Linked DNA regions of Salmonirosea aquatica. The protein of the gene in region 2 interacts with the protein of the main gene of each other region in a pairwise test. Links are inferred from orthologs where the notes say so. Each region holds a gene or a part of one and is shown on either strand. Other genes may lie near its edges. The genes, in order: lpdA and odhB.

Region 1 (3,163 bases), 1.9 Mb from region 2 along the record:
GTAGCTAAAAGGATATGGTTTCTATGAATAATCTGACTTTTCTTTGCCACTCGGTGCCTGCGCCCGCCCGAAATCTATTGCTTCAACTCACTGATCTGATCCGGATCGATACTACCGTAGTGGTGGTACACCCGCAGCACGATAGCCAACGCCACGGTGACTTCGGCGGCGGCAACCACGATCACAAATAGTGCAAACAGCTGTCCCCGCAGCAGCATGGGGTCGTGCCGACTGAACGCAATGAGATTCAGATTCGCCGCATTGAGCATCAGCTCAAGGCCGATCAGAATACCGATCACGTTGCGTTTGGTCACGGCCACAGCTAGCCCAAGGCTGAAAAGAGCGGCCGCTACGACCAGGAAATGAACCAGTTGAATTGTGGAGTGCATCAGGATGGATCGCGGTTTAAAGCTAAGTACGCGGCACCTACCAGGGCCACCAGCAGCAGGATGCCCGCTATTTCAAAGGGTAAAAGATGCGTAGTCATCAATTCTACGCCTAAGGTACGTATCGTAGAGCGGCTGTTGAGCGTATCACCGTCGAGCTTAAAGTGTGCCTGCACAATCACCAGCCACAAAATGCCGAATACCCCTATACCTACCACCACGCCCCCCACACGCCGGCCCAGTGCGACCACCACGCGATTAGGCGTTTGGGCATTTTCGGTCCGATCCGCCGTACGCGTCAGCATAATCCCAAAAATGAGAAGCACCAGTATTCCGCCTACGTACACCATGAGCTGCACAACGCCCAGAAAATCGGCTCCCGCCAGCACAAACAGCGCCGCTACACCCAGCAGCGCCAGAAACAGCGCAAAAGCAGCGTACATAAGGTTCCGGGTGAGGAGGATGAAGACACCCGATCCGATCGCCAGGGTAGCAAAAAGGTAGAATGCGGCTAATTCCAAGGGTAGGTAGTTTTATTCATCGACAGCCAGGGTACCTTATTTAAAAAAGCCTCTTCCAGATAATTTCCGGAAGAGGCGTAGGTCAAAATCAGATAAAAAACGCTGTGCCTACAAATCGATTGCTTCGCCGTAGGCGGCTTCCGTGGCACCTTTCACGGCTTCCGACATGGTGGGGTGGGGGTGGATCGAGCGCAGGATTTCGTGCGAAGTCGTTTCGAGCTTGCGCGCAACCACTACCTCGGCGATCATTTCGGTGACGTTGGCGCCAATCATGTGCGCTCCCAGCCACTCGCCGTATTTGGCGTCGAAAATCACTTTCACAAAGCCCTCCTTAGCGCCTGCCGCCGAAGCTTTGCCCGAAGCCATGAATGGGAACTTACCTACCTTGATGTCGTAGCCGGCTTCCCGGGCGCGCTTTTCGGTCAGACCGACGGAGGCGATCTCAGGCTGGCAGTAGGTACAGCCGGGTATGTTGTTGTAATCGAGGGCTTCGGTTTTGTGGCCGGCGATTTTTTCTGAACAGATAATACCTTCGGCCGTTGCTACGTGCGCCAGTGCCGGGCCGGGCGTACAGTCGCCGATGGCGTAGTAGCCTGGTACGTTGGTTTCGTACCATTCACTTACCACAATCTTGCCGCGCTCGGTTTTGATGCCCAGCTCTTCCAGACCGATATTCTCGATGTTTGACACGACTCCCGCCGCTGACAGTACCACTTCGGCTTCGAAGTTTTTCTCACCGTCGGGCGTTTTTACGGTCACTTTGCAGAGCTTGCCGCTCGTGTCCACTTTTTCTACCGAAGAGTTGACATACACGTCGACTCCCATTTTCTTGTATTGCTTGGTCAGCTCTTTCGATACGTCTTCATCCTCCACAGGTACCATGGTGGGCAGGTATTCTACGATTGTCACCTTGGTGCCCATGCTGGCATAGACAAAAGCAAACTCAACACCGATCGCGCCAGAGCCGATCACCAGCATGGATTCGGGCTGCTTCTCGAGGCTCATGGCCTTGCGGTACTCAATGATTTTCTTGCCATCGATTTTAATATTAGGCAGTTCACGGGCCCGTCCGCCCGTAGCGATGATCACGCCCTTGCTAGCAGCGTACTCAGTCTTCTTGCCTTCTTTGTCCGTCACTTCGACTTTTTTACCGGCGATCACCTTGCCGTAACCCATAATGACGTCGATCTTATTTTTCTTCATCAGAAAAGCCACACCCTTGCTCATGCCGTCGGCTACGCCCCGGCTGCGCTTGATCACGCCCGCAAAATCGGCTGAATATTCACCGCCGACATTGATGCCATAATCTTTGGCATGCTTGATATATTCGAAAACCTGCGCACTTTTGAGCAGGGCTTTAGTGGGAATACAGCCCCAGTTCAGACAGATACCGCCCAGGCTTTCTTTTTCTACGATTGCCACTTTCAGTCCTAATTGCGAGGCACGGATGGCCGCCGGATAGCCGCCGGGACCGCTGCCTAACACAATAACGTCATATGTTTGAGCCATTTTTTAGTTAGTTTGGGTATGAGAGGTTTTGCAAAAAAACGACGCAAATATAAGCCTTTTTTGCGGGAAAGCGCAGGGGGTACCCCTCTGAATCCTAGCGCAAAAATTACTACCTTTGCCGTTTTTAGAATTAAATTGAAAACAGCAAAGCCGCTTTTTCAATTCCCAACTATTCTTTTTCAATTATCATGACACAAGATCAAGCGAAAGACTTGAAAGGCCGTGTAGAGGCCTTGGGGAGGTATCTTTGACTACGGTCATCGCAAAAGCCAACTCGAACAATTAGAATTGCAAACCGCCCAGCCGGAATTCTGGACCGACTCGGAGCGCGCCGAAAAGGTGATGAAGGAAATCCGGAGTCTGAAATTCTGGACTACCGGTTATGAGGAACTCGCCCAACGACGTGACGATCTGGACACGATCTGGGAATTTTACGAAGCCGGAGAAGCTACCGAAGCTGACGTGGACGCCGAAGGCGAAAAACTAACGACGAAGCTCGAAGAGATCGAGTTCCGCAAGATGCTGGGTGAGGAGGGCGACGACCTGCCCGCTGTGATCGAGATCAACGCCGGGGCCGGAGGTACCGAGTCGCAGGACTGGGCCTCGATGCTGATGCGGATGTACATCATGTGGGCGGAGAAAAACGGCTACAAGGTACGCGAGGTAGATTTGCAGGATGGCGATGTGGCGGGTGTGAAATCGGTGACGCTGGAAATCGAGGGTGAGTACGCCTACGGCAACCTCAAA
Region 2 (3,252 bases):
TTAGCAAAAATAAAAATCCCGTACTGTTAAGCACGGGACTGAAATATCTTTCAACGAAATTCACAAGCATTCATAAGCAAATTTATATACCTGTGTAGAAGAAGCACCGCCTGCCGTAAAAACAGAGATGCTGGCTTCGGTAGGTAGATTGTGTTCGTTATACTTGTAGGTGACTACGCCCGTTTGGGTTGGTGTGAGGCTGGCTTCGTAAAACTTGAAACTACCGGGATTCTGCGCGCTGGCTCCTCCCCCGCCTACCAGATTGATCAGCTGCGTGGGCGTCGAGAATGCATAGGTATTGTGCTTCCCGTCATAGTTGCCAAACTCAGCCAGCAGGCCTTCAATCGGTGCAACCGAGGGGTACTTCGCGAACCACTTGGTCACATTTTTTGCATTGTCATACTCGTAGCGCCAGTAGTTATCGCCCCATTTATATTTGGTAAGATGCCGCTGACTGTCATATTCCAAGATGTAGGTTTCAAGAAGTTTGGGACCGGAATTGAATATTTGTGATTTCCTGACCGTGTCAATCAAGCCGGCGGCGGTGTAATGCATTTCGTATTGATAATTGTTGAAAGGCGCCAGCAGATTGGTTTCCCGGAAAGCAGTTACCCGGCCGCTCTGGTCGTAGTCGAATGAAAACCGCTTTTCTACCCGGTTATTCGCCTTAGTTTCGTTCTGGACGATCCGAAACAGCTTCTGATCATCGTCGTATTCATAGGTACGGTAGGGCTTACCATCAATAGTTTCCGACTTAATCAGGCAGTCACTTCCCTGTAAATCAGGTGAGGTACCATCGTCGTTTTTCTTACATCCCAAAACCAGGGAAAGCAGTACGCTCGTCAGAATCAGTTTCTTTATCATGTGTGTGTGTATTTTTTAATTACTTAACAAATATTATGCCGAAAGTACAAAAAAAGTCCGGTGCTATGCACCGGACTTTTGATGGGAAATCTAGTCCAGAAAAAAGGAACCGCTCAGCTTGCTGCGCTTATAATTCGAGCAACAGACGGGCCGGATCTTCCAGCAACTGCTTGACCCGTACGAGGAAACTTACCGAATCCTTGCCATCGATGGTACGGTGATCATAAGACAGCGCCACGTACATGATGGGACGGATCACAATTTCACCCTTTACCACCACGGCGCGCTCCACGATGTTGTGCATACCCAGTATGGCCGATTGGGGCGCATTGATGATCGGCGTTGAAAGCATGGAACCAAAGATACCCCCGTTGGTAATGGTGAAGGTACCTCCAGTCATTTCGTCGATCCCCAGCTTACCGTCCCGTGCGCGGGTGGCCAGACGGACAATCTCTTTTTCAATTCCGGCAAAAGATAGTTTTTCTGCGTTGCGGATTACCGGTACCACCAGGCCACGCGGCGAAGATACGGCGATGGATACGTCACAAAAGTCATTATACACGACATCATCACCATCCATGTAGGCATTGATTACCGGAAAATCCTGCAAGGCCACACATACTGCCTTGGTAAAAAAGGACATGAAGCCCAGCCCTACCTCATGCTTTTCCTTAAACTTATCTTTGAACTGCGCCCGCAAATCCATGATTGGTTTCATGTCCACCTCATTGAAGGTAGTGAGCATGGCGGTTTCGTTCTTGACCGCCACAAGCCGCCGGGCAATGGTTTTGCGCAGGGATGACATCTTCTCGCGCCGGGTACCCCGTTCTCCATCCGCTGAAGGCGCGGCTTTCTCAGGCGTAGCAGCATTTCCGGGAACACCCACGGGAGGCGCTTTGGCTTCTGCGGGCTTGGGAGCCGATTTCTGAGCGTTCAGAGCATCTTCCTTGGTGATTCTTCCACCCGCACCCGTTCCGTTCACGTCTTTGGGATCTATACCTTTTTCGGCTAATATTTTGGCCGCAACGGGCGATGTATGGGCCGAATTGGCCGATATGTCGTCCGAATCTGACTGGTGGAGCGTAGGTACCTCAGGGGCAGTGGTTGTTTTATCAGAATTTCCTGTCGAGGAAGCAGTGGCCGAGCCGGTACCGCCCGTTTCGATCCGGCAGATTACCGCCCCGATTTCCAGTGTCTCGCCTTCGGCCGCCACAATCCGCAAGGTACCTGCCGATTCGGCAGGCAGCTCGAAAGTAGCCTTGTCTGATTCCAGTTCGCAGATAATCTCGTCAAGCTCTACATGGTCGCCGTCCTTCTTGTTCCAGGAAGCGATCGTGACTTCCGTAATGGACTCACCTACCGTAGGTACCTTCATTTCGATTACCTTCGAGGGGGAAGCCGCCGCTGCGGGCTGGGCCGCCGGAGCCGGTGCTTCCTTTTTCTCAGGTGTATCCTGCTTGGCGGGTTCCGGCGTGGCGGCTCCATTCGACGACGCCTGGGATTCGATGGTTGCAATCAGGTCGCCAATGGCCAGGGTATCGCCTTCCTGGGCTTTTATGTGGAGTATGCCATCTGTTTCGGCGGTCAGTTCGAAGGTAGCCTTGTCAGAGTCCAGGCCACAGATCACCTCATCCATTTTCACCATATCCCCTTCGTTCTTAAACCAGGTACCTATGGTCACTTCGGAGATGGACTCGCCCACAGGGGGTACTTTTATTTCTAATTCAGCCATTTTAAATAGATATGAGTTATGAATTATGAGTTATGAGTGTCCCGACAGCGGGTAGGCTCGTAACCCAATCTACCAAGCGTGTGCCCTTTCGGCCAAAAACTACTCAAACGCCCGCCGTATGATTTCGGCCTGCTCCTGGGCATGGATTTTGGCAAAACCTGTGGAAGGCGAGGCACTTGGGCGCCGGGCAATCACTTCCAACGGTTGCTCGGAGTACATGCGTAGCATGAATGTCCAGCCGCCCATGTTGAAAGGCTCTTCCTGCACCCAATATACTTTTGCTTTTTTGTATTGGGCGATTAAGGCGTTCAATTGATTCTTGGGGAAAGGATGCAACTGCTCCACCCGGATGATGGCCACATCGTCGCGGTTTTCTTTTTGTTGTTTTTCAAAAAGTTCGTAATAAATCTTTCCGGTGCACAGCAGTACCTTCTTCACTTTTTTCGAATCGGCAAATGCATCGCCAATGGTTTCCTGAAAACGTCCTTCCACCAGATCATTCAGCGGCGAAACACACAAGGGGTGCCGTAACATGGACTTCGGCGACATCACGATCAGCGGTTTACGGAACGGAAACGCCATTTGCCGCCGCATCATGTGGAAGAGGTTCGCCGGGGTGGTTACGTTTGTAACGAAGATATTGTTGTCGGCCGCCA

What was found.
Region 1: the proteins of odhB (region 2) and lpdA interact in binary tests that used the Escherichia coli proteins (3 or more experiments, as listed by UniProt). The link is inferred for Salmonirosea aquatica from one-to-one orthologs.

Annotation. Positions count from the first base shown.
Region 1 is NZ_WHLY01000002.1:2,979,172-2,982,334, forward strand. What follows is about bases 217-3,053. They hold lpdA (dihydrolipoyl dehydrogenase), read right to left. Parts: upstream 2,417-3,053; coding sequence 1,016-2,416; downstream 217-1,015. Other genes in these bases: nuoK (NADH-quinone oxidoreductase subunit NuoK), read right to left, coding at 217-389; GBK04_RS13515 (NADH-quinone oxidoreductase subunit J family protein), read right to left, coding at 389-907. Outside these bases: more of nuoK, read right to left, coding at 75-216. UniProt on the Escherichia coli protein: Lipoamide dehydrogenase is a component of the glycine cleavage system as well as of the alpha-ketoacid dehydrogenase complexes.
Region 2 is NZ_WHLY01000002.1:1,029,972-1,033,223, forward strand. What follows is about bases 295-3,220. They hold odhB (2-oxoglutarate dehydrogenase complex dihydrolipoyllysine-residue succinyltransferase), read right to left. Parts: upstream 2,597-3,220; coding sequence 992-2,596; downstream 295-991. Other genes in these bases: GBK04_RS05450 (hypothetical protein), read right to left, coding at 295-864; GBK04_RS05460 (2-oxoglutarate dehydrogenase E1 component), read right to left, coding at 2,696-3,220. In the rest of the region: more of GBK04_RS05450, read right to left, coding at 61-294; more of GBK04_RS05460, read right to left, coding at 3,221-3,252. UniProt on the Escherichia coli protein: E2 component of the 2-oxoglutarate dehydrogenase (OGDH) complex which catalyzes the second step in the conversion of 2-oxoglutarate to succinyl-CoA and CO(2).